3 regions of the Ruminococcus sp. CAG:379 genome follow, and region 3 is predicted to be linked to each of the others. Evidence: predicted binding sites of a transcription regulator. Region 3 holds the regulator's gene; each other region holds the start of a gene.
What was found. Region 3 encodes HrcA, which represses chaperone genes, less so after heat shock. Its sites were predicted from a motif close to TGTTAGCACTCNNNNNNNNNGAGTGCTAACA; they were not measured.

Region 1: a site for HrcA is predicted at 2,502-2,532, ahead of QVO51_RS05220 (Hsp20/alpha crystallin family protein). Genes of this name have one in related genera too.
Region 2: a site for HrcA is predicted at 2,943-2,973, ahead of QVO51_RS09720 (co-chaperone GroES). Genes of this name have one in related genera too.

The regions. Positions count from the first base shown of each region.
Region 1 is NZ_FR894884.1:8,319-14,087, forward strand. Features, by position in the region: gene fumC (class II fumarate hydratase) at 1-555, opposite strand, end outside; gene QVO51_RS05215 (L-lactate dehydrogenase) at 577-1,521, opposite strand; gene QVO51_RS05220 (Hsp20/alpha crystallin family protein) at 1,936-2,379, opposite strand; gene QVO51_RS05225 (leucine-rich repeat protein) at 3,154-4,458, shown strand; gene QVO51_RS05230 (dockerin type I repeat-containing protein) at 4,517-5,769, opposite strand, start outside.
Region 2 is NZ_FR894923.1:37,372-43,140, forward strand. Features, by position in the region: gene QVO51_RS09710 (CCA tRNA nucleotidyltransferase) at 1-804, shown strand, start outside; gene groL (chaperonin GroEL) at 957-2,585, opposite strand; gene QVO51_RS09720 (co-chaperone GroES) at 2,617-2,901, opposite strand; gene QVO51_RS09725 (response regulator transcription factor) at 3,247-3,945, shown strand; gene QVO51_RS09730 (sensor histidine kinase) at 4,057-5,505, shown strand; gene QVO51_RS09735 (hypothetical protein) at 5,510-5,769, shown strand, end outside.
Region 3 is NZ_FR894832.1:1,322-7,090, forward strand. Features, by position in the region: gene dnaK (molecular chaperone DnaK) at 130-1,977, opposite strand; gene grpE (nucleotide exchange factor GrpE) at 2,051-2,635, opposite strand; gene hrcA (heat-inducible transcriptional repressor HrcA) at 2,655-3,686, opposite strand; gene QVO51_RS02135 (MarR family winged helix-turn-helix transcriptional regulator) at 3,889-4,416, shown strand; gene polA (DNA polymerase I) at 4,515-5,769, shown strand, end outside.

The sequences.
Region 1 (5,769 bases), on a different contig from region 3:
GGTTCTGCCGGACTTGACTATGCCCTCGTTTTCCGCTTCCAGGCGGCGGAAGGTTTCAATCAGGGTGCCCACTGCCGGCAGCAGCTTATCTTCAATGGCAAGCACTGCGGAAATGTGCATAGCGGTGGGAAATGTGTCGTTGGAGGACTGGCTCATATTGATGTCATCGTTGGGGTGGCAAAGCTTTTCGCCGGCGATCTGGTTTGCCCGGTTTGCAATGACCTCGTTGGCGTTCATGTTGGACTGAGTGCCGGAACCGGTCTGCCATACCACCAGGGGGAAATGATCGTTGAGAGATCCGGAGATCACCTCATCGCATGCCTGAGAAATAGCAGCCAGCTTCTGGGCAGTCATCTTTTCCGGCTTCAGTTCAGCGTTCGCCAGAGCGGCAGCCTTCTTGAGAATGCCGAAAGCGTGGGTAATCTCCCGGGGCATGGTTTCAATGTCCACACCGATCTTGAAGTTCTGGTGACTCCGCTGGGTCTGTGCAGCCCAAAGCCGATCAGCCGGAACCTTCATTTCGCCCATAGAATCGTGTTCAATCCGATATTCCATCGTGAAAATACCACCTTTATCTTAAATTTCCAGATTCTTAATTACATCCCTCAGCGTATCCGCACTCAGCCGCAGCTTTGCAACTTCCTCGTCAGTCAAAGGCACATTCACCTTTCCACGAATCCCATCGTCGCCTACCAGATTCAGCGTACTCAGACAGACATCATCAATGCCATATTCCCCGTGCATCATGCTGGAAACAGTCATTGTGGTATCCACGCCGCCCAGCAGGCACTTGCAGATGTGGCATACGGAAATAGAAACCGCATAGAAGGTGGCACCCTTCCGGGCAATGACTCTGCCACCGGACTTTCTGACATACTGCTCAATGTCCACAAAATCCAGCTTGGGCTTTTCGATGCCGGGTGTGGTGATCAGCTTGTCGCACTCCAGGATCGGCACGTTGGAAATGTTGGCTACAGACCAGGGAATGAAGGAGGAGTCCCCATGCTCACCGAATACATATGCGTGTACATTGCTCTGGCTGATGTTGTAGTACTCAGACAGTCTTGCACGCAGACGGGCAGTATCCAGAATCGTACCCGAACCGATGATCCGGTTTTCCGGCAGGTCGGAGAACTTGTGGAATGTGTAGGTCAGAATATCTACCGGATTACTTACTATAATATAAGTAGCGTTGGGTGCATGTCTGGTGATTTCCGGGATAATGCTCTTGGTAATGTTGACATTGGTCTGCGCCAGCTCCAGACGGGACTGACCAGGCTTTCTTGCAATACCGGATGTCAGGATCACAATGTCCGAATCCTCTGCATCCACATAGCTGCCTGCGTAAATGGAGCAGGGGCTGCAGAAGGGGGTGCCCTGTCTGATATCCAGCGCTTCGCCCAGAGCCTTTTCGCTGTTGATATCAATCATGACGATTTCGGACGCCATTCCCATAATGGCCAGAGAGTACGCAATGGTGGAACCAACGCTGCCGGTTCCGATGATGGAGATTTTGTTCATAAGTACACACCTTCCCAATAATACATATCGTGAATATTATAACACACTTCGACAGAATATGCAATCACTAATTTTTCATATGAAGCCATGTCGAAGTGTATATGTGCCGCAAATGCCGGTTTTGCGGCATTTCCACTGGATCAGCACAAGAAAGCAACGCAGAAAGCGCCGTTCCAATGCCCGCGCTACAATCTTTGTGCGATGTTGCTCTCATTATATTTGTTCAACATGTTCCTGTCAAGCATGCAACAGGATACGGATTGAGAATCTGTATTCTCACTAAAATAGAATGTCTGTCGGTGCATGGAATGCCGCACATTGTTTTCACAGCGTCACTCTACAAAAAATCCCCGAAGCCGTTCCATCGAACAACTTCGGGGATTCTTATTTCAGAAGTCAAAATTCAGCGGGGCATTATCCCTCAATGGCGATATACTTGTGACCCTCCACTTTCTTGGGCTCTGCCTTCGGCACGGTGATATGCAGAACACCGTCCTCAAACTTTGCCTTTACATCCGCTTCCTTCACAGCATCGCCCACATAAAAGCTTCTCTGCATAGCACCTGCGTAGCGCTCCTGACGGATCATTTTGCCTTCTTTGGTTTTTTCGTCCTTGTCAAGGCCCTTTGCAGCACTGACGGTCAAATACCCATCCCGCAGCTCCAGATTGATCTGATCCTTCTTGAAGCCCGGCAGATCGATCACGATTTCATAGTGGTCATCGTGCTCATGCACATCGGTTTTCATAACCTGTGCAGCGTGCTTGCCGTAGAGCTTCTTCTCCACATCTCTGCCAAAGTCAGGGAATCTGAAGAAATCATCGAACAAGTTTTCACCAAAAATGCTAGGATACAACATAGGTCAGTCCTCCTTATACTCATCACATGCTTTTATGATACTGAGCAAGGGCACGGAGGTTCAGCACCGGAATCCTTTGGTGCTGCTCTGTTCCTTTGTTCTGTTTATAGTATAGCACGGAGGATTAGCACTGTCAAGTAGAGAGTGCTAATTTTCACACAGTTTTCATTTTTTCACAGAATTGTCACATGAATGGCATCACAGCAAGACGTTGCAGCCTTGGTGCGCAGTTTACCGGTAGGTTCATCCGCCAAAGCATAACCCTGCATTACCAGGCTGAACATTTCATTCCAATTCCGGGCGTACTCTTTTCTGAACAGTTTTTCACTTGTACCGGAAATTTTTTTCAGAATATCCCTTGACAAATTTTGAGTCAAGGGATATAATGGAGAGTAAAGAAAGGATCAGAATTCTATCCGGATCTTTTCTGTTCTAGGGAGTGTTGACACTAAGATAATATGCAGATTTTCGAGCATAAATTTTACGTAGACAAGGCAAAAAGTCGCAGGCAGGCTGTCGCCTGTCAAGACTTTTTAACGCAGAATGCGTGAAATTTTGCCGAAAAGATGCGTTGTTAGGCTTAGTGTCAACACGACCTAAATATAGGGGGTGGTACCAAAAGAATAGTAAGCGCAAACCCAAACAAAAGGGTGATCTATTTGTCTGAAGTAGAACGATATCGATGACATCAACAGATATCTGGCGCACATGATTTCATGCTTCTATTGGACCGCTGAAGACCACACCCGAACTGTAGATTGGAGGTCTTAATATATGAAAAAACGTGTAAAATCCGCAATTGCCCTTCTTAGCGCCCTGGCAACGCTCTCCTGCGGAGCTTTATCCGCTTCCGCCGGGAATTTAACGAAAGAGCAGCTGATTGAAAAATACGGATACCGCTGCAACATCACCGATCAGGTCACAATTGGAGGCAATGAAAAATGGGCTGCTTTCGAGATTAAGGATGCCGGAGCAAATATCAGCGAAACCATCGCCTCCGGCGTGGAAAATGGGATTTGCTATGATGAACTGGCTGATGGTTCAGTGTGTATCACCGGTCTGGACTTTGATGTGTTCCCTTTGGACGCTACAGTTCTAACAATTCCGGAGGAAATCCACAATAAGCCCGTCAAAGTGATTGGATCCAATGCATTCCAAGAGCTGTATCGCACCTTGCCGGAACTCCGGGAAATTATTCTGCCGGACTCCATTGAAATTATTTCAGATTATGCCTTTTACAATGTTTTCTGTGACTTTAAAACCAGCCGTTCTATGACAAAAGCAGAGAAAGCTCCGTATCGCATCAATCTGCCGAAAAACGTCGTCTTTATCGGTTACATGGCGTTTGCAGAAAATGGATTCTCCATTGTCAATGCACAGCAACAGAACCATGTTCTTACGTTACCGGAAAGCCTGGAATACATCAGCAGCTATGCATTCAGCGGTGAAATCGGTTCCAGAGTTTATGGACTGATTGAAGTCGATATGCCGGACTCTCCGGTCTTCATGTCCGATACCACATTCCATTCCTGGTCTATATTCCGAACACGAATGTTTATATGCTCGTCTGTGATCGAGGCAAATACGCACAACGTTGTTTTCGCCGATGACATTCCTACAGAAGATCTTCCGCTTTTGCAGTCTGCTTTCAACTTCGGGTTCTTAAACGGTGAATACAATATTGTTTCCATGGTGGATATGTTCCGGGATTATATCCAGGAACATAATCTGGATGTAGAATATCACGATTACATCCAAACCATCGATTATTTCGATATGTATACTTCGCCCGATGGGACTCATCTTTCCATTGACTACTACCGGGATCTAGCTGCACGGAATGCACCGGATCTTTTGAATGCAGCCACTAAGCCGGCTCCTGCGGTCACTCTGCTTGGCGACGTAAACCTGGATGACGCAGTGAACATTAAGGACGCCGTGCTGATCAGCCGCATGGTCGCAGAGGATGCAGCTGTCACGCCGCTGGTTCCCGGTGCACAGAACGCCGACATCAACCAGGACAACCTGGTCACAGCGGATGACGTCATGACCATTGTACAGAAGCTTTGCTTCAAATAAAAATCTTTCTATGCGCACAAATCCCTCTGGCAGGATCCTGTCAGAGGGATTCTTGTTGTTATGCATCAATCAGCAGCATGCGCTTGAGTCGATACAGGTCAGTACCATTCAGAGTACCGTTGCCGTCCAGATCTCCAAGCCGTCCATTGGTGACAGTGCCAGACTGAATGAGCCATCTTTGCAGCATCAGCAGATCCGCAACAGTTACTGCTCCGTCCTCGTTCACGTCTCCTGCAACACCTACGGTGATAACTGCTTTATCCGAGGTGATGTACCCCAATTCATTGAGTGCATCACAATAAACAGTTTCTCCGTCCCAAAACTCAGAAACATTGTACAGCGTCAATGTGCGACCGTTGCTTTTATATTCCAACAGTTCTTCATTATCTATCTGATCCCATTCATAATTGGTAAAAGACCAGCGAAATTCATCTGCATACAAAGTTTCATAAGTAAAAGACGTAGTGCCGCCAGGCGCAACAATCACATTTTTAAGCTGAGATGATTCTGCCGGCGGTTTGACAATAATGTTAAAATATGCTGTGTGAGAGGTGACACCGCCATCCTTGCCTTTGATCCATACATGTACCGCTTTGTTCAAAAACCAGGAACTGACACCATAAATCTGAAATGTACTTTCTTCAAAGCTGTTGACGCCAGAGCAGTGTGCCAATACAGTTTCTCTGGAATAGGGCTGCTGCGTTTCATCTTCTACATCAAATATTTCCCATTCATAACGCACGGCACCAATTGCTTCTACAGAGAACCTTGCATCATTGCCCGAAATCAAAGTTACATTCTGAGGTTGTTTCGTGATTATAGGAACTGATTTTTCAATCGTCAGGCGGTTTTCGCCAAATATGAATGCTTCTGTGTTGAGATCAATCACCACACCATTACCCGTGGCCCTCATGCCATTGCTGTTCTTGTCCGGAAGAATGTCTTTCAACGGAAACTTTACGTTGGACCGTATTCCGGTTGTCCCAGAAAATGTCCCGTTGTAGACTGTGATATTCATGTTTTCCATATCAGAAATCACCATTGCCCCCTGTTGGGCTTCTCTGGGATTCCTGCTTTTGAAAGAACCGTTCCAAATAGTAACCTGTCCGGCTGATTGCAGGAACAAGCCCTGCTTTGCTCCGTAAAAGCTACCGCCATATATGGTCAGATCACCAGTGCTGTTCATCATAACGGCACAATTCTGGGATTTTGAAGAAGAAGATGTTTTTTCGTAGCGGTCGAACTCGCCGTCATGAATCACTGCACTCGCATTGTCTCCAATGTACAATCCGTTATCCCAACTGCCAATAT
Region 2 (5,769 bases), on a different contig from region 3:
GCCGCCGTACACAGCATGAAACAGCGGCTGGAGCTGGTTTCCGCCGAGCGGATCCGGTCAGAACTGGATAAGCTGCTGATGGGGGAGCATGTGACGGAAATTCTGTGCCGGTACGGGGATGTGGTGTTTGTGCCCATTCCGGAGCTTGCCCCCTGTCTTGGCTTTGCCCAGCACAGCCGGTATCACTGTTACGATGTGTGGACCCACGTTGCCCATACGGTGGGAGCGGCGCCCAGGGATCCCCTGCTGCGGCTCACCATGCTGCTGCATGATGTGGGAAAGCCGGACTGCTTTACCCTGGATCCGGACGGCACCGGGCATTTCAAGGGGCATGCTCCAAGAGGTGCAGTTCTGGCAGCAAAGATCCTGCCCCGGCTCCGGTATGACAAGCACACCTGTGAACAGGTCACGGAGCTGATCGCCTGGCATGCGGAAAAGCTGCGGAGTCGGGCTTCCGTCCGGCATGCGCTGTCCAGATTGGGGGCAGAGCAGTTCTTCCGGCTCATTGAGGTGATGTGTGCGGACAATTCTGCCAAGCAGCCCTTTTGCCTGGAGGAGCTGCCGGGACTGCTGGAGACGGCGGATTACGCCAGAGCCCTGCTGGATGCAGGGGCGTGCCTGACCTTAAAGCAGCTGGCGGTGAACGGCAGGGATCTGGCAGCCATCGGGGCGCAGGGCAGGCAGATCGGACAGGTTTTGCAAATGCTGCTGGACGCAGTGGTGGCGGAACGGGCAAGCAACGACCGGGCGCAGCTACTGGAGCTGGCGCAGGTATGCCTGCGGGAGCTGCGTGCAGACTTCTGAACCATGGTGGTGTTCCCCCATGGTGGCATGCTCCATATCCTGCGGAAATGTTCGGCGCATAGTACAGTCCCCAAACAAAAACCGCCTCCGGCATTTGGGTTGCCGAAGGCGGTTTTATGATGCTTAGATGCTTATAAGGTGAGACAGCGGACTTAGAAGCCCATGCCGCCTGCGGGCATTGCGGGAGCAGCTGCTGCATTCTCCTCCTTGATGTCTGCAACCAGACTCTCAGTGGTCAGAACCATTGCTGCAACGGATGCTGCATTCTGCAATGCGGAACGGGTTACCTTTGTCGGATCTACGATGCCGGCAGGGATCATATCCACATAGGTTTCGTTGTATGCGTCAAAGCCGTAGCCAACCTTTCTGGAGCGGCGGATCTTGTCGATGATGACGCTGCCTTCCAGACCGGCATTCCGTGCGATCTGGCGAACCGGTTCCTCCAGTGCCTTGAGGATGATCTTTGCACCGGTCTTTTCGTCCCCGTCCAGGCTGGGCAGCAGCTTTTCCACTGCCGGAATCGCATTGATGAGGGCTGTGCCGCCGCCGGCAACGATGCCTTCCTCAACAGCAGCCTTGGTAGCAGCCAGAGCGTCTTCGATTCTCAGCTTCTTTTCCTTCATCTCGATCTCGGTTGCAGCGCCCACCTTGATGACAGCTACGCCGCCGGACAGCTTTGCCAGACGCTCCTGGAGCTTTTCCTTGTCAAAATCGGAGGTTGCAGTCTCGATCTGGCTGCGGATCTGGCTGATGCGAGCCTTGATCTCCTCGGATGCCCCTGCGCCGTCCACGATGATGGTGTTCTCCTTCTGGATGACTACCTGCTTTGCACGGCCAAGCTGTGCAATGGTGGTATCCTTCAGCTCCAGACCCAGCTCGGAGGTGATAACCTCACCGCCGGTGAGGATGGCGATATCCTTCAGCATTTCCTTTCTTCTGTCGCCAAAGCCCGGTGCCTTGACAGCAGCACACTTGAAGGTGCCTCTCAGGTTGTTGAGGATGATGGTGGTGAGCGCTTCGCCCTCCATATCCTCTGCAATGATGACCAGCTTCTTGCCAGCCTGTACGACCTGCTCCAGCAGAGGCAGGATCTCCTGGATGGAGGAAATCTTCTTATCGGTAATCAGAATGTAAGCGTCATCGTAAACTGCTTCCATCTTGTCTGCGTCAGTGACCATATAGGGGGAGATGTAGCCCCGGTCAAACTGCATGCCCTCAACGACCTCGCTGTAGGTTTCTGCGGTCTTGCTTTCCTCCAGGGTGATGACACCGTCGGTGGAAACCTTCTCCATTGCCTCGGCAATCAGCTTGCCCACGTTCTCGTCTGCGGAGGATACGGTGCCGACTCTTGCGATGTCTGCGCTGCCCTCTACCGGCTTGGAGTTTGCCTTGATGGCGTTGACTGCTGCGTCAACAGCCTTCTGGATGCCCTTCTTGACGATCATGGGATTTGCGCCTGCTGCGATGTTCTTCATGCCTTCCCGAACCATTGCCTGTGCCAGCAGGGTGGCAGTGGTGGTGCCGTCGCCGGCAGCGTCATTGGTCTTGGTTGCAACCTCCTTGACCAGCTGTGCGCCCATGTTCTCAAAGGGATCCTCCAGCTCGACCTCCTTTGCAATGGTCACGCCGTCATTGGTGATCAGCGGAGCGCCGAACTTCTTGTCCAGAACCACGTTTCTGCCCTTGGGGCCCAGTGTGATCTTGACCGTATCCGCCAGGCTGTCGATGCCTGCCTGGAGTGCCTTTCTTGCTTCTTCGCCGTACTTGATCTGCTTAGCCATGTTCCTCAATCTCCTTTTGGTATGATCTGATTTATTCTACAATTGCGAGAATGTCGCTCTGACGCAGGATGGTGTAATCCTCTCCGTCCAGCTTGACCTCGGTGCCTGCATACTTGCTCAGCAGCACCTTGTCGCCCACCTTCAAGTACATTTTTACTTCCTTGCCGTCTACCACGCCGCCGGGGCCGACTGCTACGATCTCAGCAACCTGAGGCTTTTCCTGTGCGGACGCTGCAAGAATGATGCCGCCCTTGGTGGTTTCCTCTGCTTCCATCATTTTAATGACAACTCTGTCTGCCAATGGTTTGATAGTCATTGTTCATTCCTCCTGTACTTGCTGTACTTGCGCTTGCGTTGTATTAGCACTCAAACTGTCCGAGTGCTAATACCTATTTTACCAACTTCCTATAAAAAATCAAGGGGTTTTTGCGCATTTCTATTATTTTTGTAGGATTCCACAGTATACACGAAGAAAAATAAATTACATTGTGCAGAATGTACAAATACATACTTTTGGCATCTCAAGGCATTTGCCAATCTCTATGGGACTGTTTACGATTTGTTCATACACCAGACACAATTTATGCGTATATGAATTGCGTTATATATTGTATAATAAAAAGGAATCCCGAAGCACGAATTGTGCGGAAAAGAGGAAAATATGGCACTGGATAAAGTTTTAATTGTGGATGATGATAAAAATATCTGCGACCTGCTGCGGCTCTACCTGGAGAAGGAGGGCTACAGCGTGATCCTGTCCCACGACGGGGAGGAAGCTGTGGTCAAGTTCAACGCCTTAAAGCCGGACATCGTTCTGCTGGACGTAATGCTTCCCGGACTGGACGGCTGGCAGGTCTGCCGGGAGATCCGGAAAAAGTCCAATATCCCGATCCTGATGATCACCGCCAAGAGCGATACCTTTGATAAGGTACTGGGTCTGGAGCTTGGGGCGGACGACTATATCGTCAAGCCCTTTGACAGCAAGGAGGTCATCGCCCGGATCAAGGCGGTGGTGCGCCGCACCGGTCAGTCTCCGGCGGAAATGGAGGTCCGGGAGGTTCGCTATGACAAGCTTTCTGTGAACATGACCCGGTATGAGCTGAAGGTGGACGGCAAGGTTGTGGACGCTCCCCCCAAGGAGCTGGAGCTGCTGTTCTACCTGGCGTCCAACCCCAACCGGGTATACACCCGGGATCAGCTGCTGGATGAGGTATGGGGCTTTGAGTACTACGGAGATTCCCGTACCATTGACGTACACATCAAGCGGCTGCGTGAAAAGCTGGAGGGTGTTTCGGACAAGTGGGAGCTGAAAACCGTCTGGGGCGTAGGCTATAAATTTGAGACGGACGAAGAAGACTAAGGAAACACCGCACAAAGCGTGTGTGCCGAATGGACGTACAAAGCCATTGGGTGTGCTTTGTGCGGTGTTCATTTCCCTTTGGACATGGAAAGAGCATAGGCGGTTGATGCAATGAAGAAAAGCATTTTCTCCCGGTATTTCTACCTGGGGACGATCATTACCTTTTTCTTTGCCGCCCTGCTGGGAAGCCTGGTGCTTCTGTGGGCGGATGGCAGATATGAGGATGAAAAGCGGGAGCAGGCAGCCAATATGGCGCATCTGATGATCACGGAGACCCGGGAAAATTATAGCCGGTACGGCAGTGTGGATACCCCCCAGATCCACTCCCAGTTTTCCTACTATGCTCTGACCTATAATGTATCCTGCTATCTGTTTGACGAAAACGGTTCGTGTCTGCTGCGCTCGGATTATGCGGACGGCTCTATCCGGCTCAGTGACTCTCTGATGAACTCCGTGCAGCGCAAGCCCACCTTCCAGGTCAATCAGTTCACGGGTCTGACCCAGGAGCTTAGCGTGTGCTATATTGAGCATTTCCAGCTGTATGATACGGATCAGGAGCATGGAGCATATCTGGCGCTGGTGTATCCGGCGGAGCAACTGACCGGCTTTTCCAAGGAGCTGTTCTTCGTGCTGGTGATCGGTCTGATGGCAGTGACGGTTCTTGCAGCCATCGTCTTTTACTTCAATACCCGGCATATGCTGAAACCGGTGAAGGAGATCACCAAGGCCGCAGAACGCTATGCGGACGGGGATTTTTCCTTCAAGCCGGATGTGGCGGACGCAGGAGAGCTGACCTATCTTGCCATGACCATGGGGCGGATGGCGGACTTTATCGATTCCAACGAGAAGAACCGGAAAAGCTTCGTGTCCAACGTGTCCCACGAGCTGCGCACCCCTATGACCACGATTAGTGGCTTTGTGGACGGAATTCTGGATGGTACCATTCCTCCGGAGCAGCAGCAGGGCTATCTGCGGCGGATCTCGGGAGAGGTGAAGCGCCTGTCCCGGCTGGTCAGCTCCATGCTGAACATCTCCAAGTTTGAGGAGGGGGGCATGGAGCTGAAGCTGGTGCCGGTGGAACTGACCGGTCTGCTGATTTCCACGTTATTTATGTTTGAGCAGAAGATCGAAGCCCGGCAGATCCAGGTCTGCGGTCTGGAGGACTGTCCCCGGGCGGAGGTGCAGGCGGATAAGGATCTGATGCAGCAGGTATTCTACAATCTGATCGAAAATGCGGTAAAATTCACTCCCAGGAACGGGGAGCTGACCTTTTCGGTGATGCCCCAGGGAGAGCAGTGCCAGGTGGTGATCCGCAACACGGGAGAGGGTCTCAGCGAGGAGGAGCTTTCCAACGTGTTCAACCGGTTCTACAAGACCGATGAATCCCGGAGCAAGGATACCACCGGGGTGGGGTTGGGGCTGTCCATTGTCAGTCGTATCATCCGGCTCCACAACGGCAATATTATGGTAAAGAGCGTGAAGGGGGACTATACGGAATTTGTGATCACGCTGCCCGTGAAGGGGAAAAAGCAACTGCCCCCCAAGGAACGAAAGGATTAGGAACATGGAAGAAAACCAGTACGAACACAGTGGCAGCCAGCCGGAGGCATCCCCTGCTCAGGAGCCTGCCGCTGCCGGGACACCGGCACAGAACCAGACCAGTCCCGACAGTCAGTCCGGATATCAGCAGCCCTATGGGCATGGATATCAGAGTACCTATCAGAATCAGCAGCCCTATGGGCAGGGATATCAGAGTACTTATCAGAATCAGCAGCCCTATGGGCATGGATATCAGAGTACCTATCAGAATCAGCAGCCCTATGG
Region 3 (5,769 bases):
GCATATCTCCTTTCACGAAAATACATGATGCCTCGACGCAGCTGCTGACGCCCTCCGCCGCCGTCCATGTACGGAGACAGGGCGGAAACCAGGCCCGCCCATGTTCTCTATTCCGATTGTAGCATATGCTTACGCTTCTGTAAAGTCTGCGTCTACCACGTCGCCGTCATCGCCGCCCGGATTGCTGCTGCCGCCGTTCATGCCGCCCATGTTGCCCATGTCCGGCTGACCCTGTGCTGCGCCTGCCTGCTGGTATACCTTGCCGGACAGGTCGTAGAATGCCTTTTGCAGCTCCTCGGTCTTTGCCTTGATCTCCTCGGTATTGTCAGTCTTGAGGGCTTCCTTCAGTGCATTGCACTTTTCGGTGATGGGCGCCTTGTCCGCATCGGTTACCTTGTCGCCGAAGTCGGTCATTGCCTTCTCGCACTGGAACACCAGGTTCTCGCCGTTGTTCTTGGCATCCACTGCCTCACGGCGCTTCTTGTCCTCCTCCGCATACTTCTCAGCGTCCTTGACAGCCTTGTCAATGTCAGCCTCGCTCATGTTGGTGGAAGCGGTGATGGAGATATTCTGCTCCTTGCCGGTGCCAAGATCCTTTGCGGAAACGTGTACGATGCCGTTTGCATCGATATCAAAGGTTACCTCGATCTGGGGGATACCACGGGGCGCCGGTGCAATGCCATCCAGACGGAAGGTGCCCAGCTGCTTGTTGTCCCGTGCGAATTCACGCTCGCCCTGGAGTACGTTGATATCCACCGCAGGCTGATTGTCTGCATAGGTGGAGAACACCTGGGTCTTCTTGGTGGGGATGGTGGTGTTTCTGGGGATCATCTTGGTGCATACGCCGCCGGCAGTTTCAATACCCAGAGAAAGCGGAGTAACATCCAGCAGCAGCAGACCTTCCTTTACGTCGCCGCCCAGGACGCCGCCCTGGTATGCTGCACCCAGTGCTACACACTCATCCGGGTTGATGCCCTTGAAGGGTTCCTTGCCGATCTTCTGCTTTACAGCTTCCTGCACCGCCGGGATTCTGGAGGAGCCGCCTACCAGCAGCACCTTATCCAGGTCGGAGGCCTTCAGACCGCTGTCATGCAGCGCCTGATCTACCGGGCCCATGGTTGCCTGTACCAGATCCGCAGTCAGCTCATTGAACTTTGCCTGGGACAGGGTCAGATCCAGATGCTTCGGGCCGGTTGCGTCTGCGGTAATGAAGGGCAGATTGATGTTGGAGGAAGGTGTGGAGGACAGCTCGATCTTTGCCTTCTCTGCGGCTTCCTTCAGTCTCTGCATTGCCATCTTGTCGCCGGTCAGGTCAATGCCCTCTGCCTTCTTGAACTCGGAGGTCATCCAGTCAATGATCCGCTGGTCAAAGTCATCGCCGCCCAGGTGGTTGTTGCCGGCAGTTGCCAGAACCTCTGTAACCCCGTCGCCCATGTCGATGATGGATACATCGAAGGTACCGCCGCCCAGGTCGAATACCATGATCTTCTGCTCATCTTCCTTGTCGATGCCGTAGGACAGAGCCGCAGCAGTAGGCTCGTTGATGATTCTCTTGACGGTCAGCCCTGCGATCTGACCTGCGTCCTTGGTTGCCTGACGCTGGCTGTCGGTGAAGTATGCGGGAACGGTGATAACCGCCTCGGAAACCTTCTCGCCCAGGTATGCCTCAGCGTCTGCCTTCAGCTTTTGCAGGATCATAGCGGAGATCTCCTGGGGCGTGTAGGACTTGCCCTCGATCTCTACCTTGTAGTTGGAGCCCATGTGACGCTTGATGGAGCTTACGGTCTTATCCGGGTTGGTGATAGCCTGGCGCTTTGCCACCTGACCTACCAGACGCTCGCCGTTCTTGGAGAATGCCACAACGGACGGGGTGGTTCTTGCACCCTCAGCGTTGGGGATTACCACTGCATTGCCGCCTTCCATAACGGCTACGCAGGAGTTGGTTGTACCAAGGTCGATACCAATAATTTTTGCCATAATAAATCTTCCTCTCTATGCTTTCTGTTCTGATAAAGATAGTTTACTCGGTTTTGGATGTTTCATCCGGGGGCTACTGGGCAACTGCCACCATTGCGTGGCGGATCACCCGATCCCCGATCAGATAGCCCTTCTGGAATACCTGACACACCATGCCTTCTTCGTATTCCGTATCCGCCGCCTGCTTGATGGCGTGGTGGAAATTCGGATCAAAGGGAGTTCCCAGGGCTTCCATTTCCCGGACGCCCAGCTTCTTGAGCGCCTCGTTAAGCTGTGTATAGATCTTTTCCATGCCGGTCTTGTAGGCTTCATCCGTACAAGCAGCCTCCAGCGCCAGGGAAAAGCTGTCCAGCGCCGGCAGCAGGGTTTCCACCGCTGCAGCAGTGGCATGGGAATAGGTCTCGGTCTTTTCCTTTGCGGTGCGCTTGCGGTAGTTGTCGTATTCGGCGTACAGCCGCAGGTACTTGTCCTTTTCCGCCGCCAGCTGCTCCGCCGGATCCGGTTCCGTCCTGGTCTGCTTGATCTCCGGCTGCTCTGCCTGTTCCGGCTGGGAAGCGGATTCCGCCTCCTGCGCAGCCTCCGGCTCCGTTGCCTTTGCAGCCTCCTCCGGCTCCTGTCCGGCGGTGGTTTCCTCGGTCAGATCCTGTTCTTTTTTCATCGGTTGCACCCCTTCTGTTCTAATGCTGTCCCGGCTCATGTTCATCCTCATCGGAAATGAGATCCGTCAGCTTTTGTGTGAAATATTCAATATAGGGAATGATCTTTGCGTAATTGATCCGCATCGGCCCGATGACCCCCAGCGCACCGGCAGGCTGATTGCCCTTCTGGTACTTGGATACGATCATACTGGAATTGCCGATGACGAAATGATTGCTCTCCTGGCTGAAGAGCACCTGCACGCCGCTGAATGCGTCATCCAGCAGAGGAATCACGGTGTCCGTGTGCTCCATGAACTGGACGATATCCATTTTTTCAAGCTCGCTGCAGGTTAAAAGGTTCCGTGCGCCGCTGACGGTGACTTCCTTCTGCTTCAGATCCCGGGACAATTCATACAGTCCCTGTACCAAAGGGGAAAGGGTGGTCATATATGCGCCCAGTGCGGCGATCAGATCCTGGAGCCGCTGTTCGGACAGATCCTCAACGGATACGCCCTCCAGGTTCTCCTCCATATAATGTGTGAAAAATTCAAGCTGCTCATTGCTCAGATCAAACTCCAGCCGACAGGCTTTGTTTTTGATGCTGCCGTTGGATGTAATCAGCAGGATCACATACAGCCGCTTGCCGGTGGGGATCACCTCCACCTTGGAGATGATGGAAAACTTCGGTGCTGCATTTGTCACTACCGCTGCGCATTTGGTCAGCTCCGCAAGGGCTGTGCCTGCGCTCTGGATCAGCAGCTCCTCGGTCAGAGCACCCTGCGCCTCCAGCATATCGTCCAGCCGCTGCCGCTCCTTTTCGGAAAGCGTCTCGGTGGTCATCAGCTTGTCGATGTAGAGCCGATAGCCGTTGAAGGTGGGGATCCTGCCGGCGGAGGTGTGGGGCTGTTCCAGCAGTCCTAACTGCTCCAGTACCGCCATGTCGTTGCGCACCGTTGCCGCAGAAACATTGATATGAGGCAGTGCAGCGATGGTCTTGGAACCGACGGGCTCGCCGGTCTGCACATATTCATCCACGACAGCAGCCAGAATTTTCAGCTTGCGGTCGTCCATAGCCTCACTCCTTCTTTCAAGTTAGCACCCGTCCGGATGCTCTGTTAGCACTCTATCTCTCCGAGTGCTAAATATAAGATACCACGCCCGTACCATGTTGTCAAGTGGTTTTTGCATTTTCAGCGTTTTGCACAAATAATATCTTATTTTTTGTGCATGTTTGTTGTTTTTGCTCCTGCCGCATTGACAAATCAGGGGGGATATGGTACGATTAAAGGAACTGAACCCGGAACCCATCCGGCAATGTACTATTATAAAGCAGAAAGGCAGGTGCAGCCCTGTGGAGGTAGAGTCCCTGGAGGTGGAGTGGATCGCCGTACTGGATCGGTTCAACAAGCTCAACGCCCGCTATAAGGTGGAGGGGCTGCCCCGGCCGGAGTTCATGCTGCTGCATCTGATCGCAAAAAGCCCCAGCGGCGCCGTAAAGATCTCGGAGCTTGCCGCCGCCCTGGAGGTCACCACCCCGGCAGTGTCCAAGCTGCTGAAATCCCTGGAGGAAAAGTGCGCCGTCTCCCGGGTCAGCGACATTACCGACCGGCGGATCACTTATATCACCATGACCAAGGCGGGCAGGCAGTTGTACGACCGGGCATTGCAGGCACGGCGGCGAATCGGGCTGTCGGTGATGGAGCGGATCGGAGAGCAGGCGTACAAGCAGCTGTTTGAACAAATGCAGATCCTGTACCAGGCCTTTGAGGATGCCCTCACCGGTCAGGACAGCGACATATAGACAGGAGCCGGGCTTCTGTCTTTTTTTATGGACAAATGGGGCGCCCTTGTGGTATACTATAAATATAAATAATAGAAAAATCGATGGAGGAACAGTCTATGACTCTGCTGGCAATTGACGGCAACAGCATCCTGAACCGGGCGTTTTACGGCATCCGTATGCTCACAAGCAGCAAGGGTGTGCCCACCAACGCCCTGTTCGGGTTTTTCAACATCTACCTGAAGGAGGCGGCACAGGTGCAGCCGGATGGGGTGGCGGTGGCGTTTGACCTGCGGAGTCCCACCTTCCGGCATAAGGCGGTGGCATCCTACAAAGCCAACCGGAAGGGCATGCCGGAGGAGCTGGCACAGCAGCTTGCCCCGGTAAAGGAGCTGCTGCGGGGCATGGGCATCACCGTGCTGGAGGCAGAGGGCTTTGAGGCGGATGACATTCTGGGCACCCTTGCCCGGATCTGTACGGAGCATGGGGAGGAATGCGTGATTCTCACCGGAGACCGGGACAGCCTCCAATTGGTGGGGGAGCATGTGCGGGTGGATCTTGCCACCAACAAAGAAACTATTCCTTATACAGAGGAGCGATTCCGGGAGGAGTATGGGTTTGCCCCGGTGCAGCTGATCGATCTGAAGGCGCTGATGGGGGACAGCTCCGACAACATCAAGGGGGTACCGGGCATCGGCCCGAAAACTGCCACGGGACTGATCCAGACCTATGGCACCATTGAGGAGCTGTACGCTCATCTGGACGAGGCAGGGCTGACCAAGGGGGCATACGCCAAGCTGTCCGGGGGGAAGGCATCCGCAGAGGAAAGCAAGTGGCTTGCCACCATCGTAAAGGATGCCCCCATTCCCCAGGATCCGGCAGCGTACCGGCTGAAGGAGCCGGACAAGGAGAGTGTATCCGCCCTGCTGACGGAGCTTGAGCTGTTCAAGCTGCTGGACAAGCTGAAGCTGGAGGCTGCACCGGTACAAAGCAAGCCAGAGCCGGATGCCCCGGTGATCTCCTTGTGCAAAACAGTGCAGCCCCTTGACCGGAGCATGCTGGACGGCTTGACAGACCAGGAACAGCCGGTGGATTTCCTGCTCCGGGCGGATACCTTATATATCCACACGGGAACATGCATCTGCACCACCCGGGAACAGGGGCTGATCCTGGCGTTTCTGGCATCCGGCTGCAAAAAGCGCAGCTTTGACGCAAAGCCTGTGTACCGGTATGCCTTTGCGGCAGACAGCAGCCTGACGGGACTGTGTTTTGACGGTGCCATTGCCGCATACCTGCACGAAGCCACCAAGGCATCCTACGAGATCCCGGCGCTGTGCCGCAGCTTCCACCTGCCCTATGAGGAAGACATGGGGG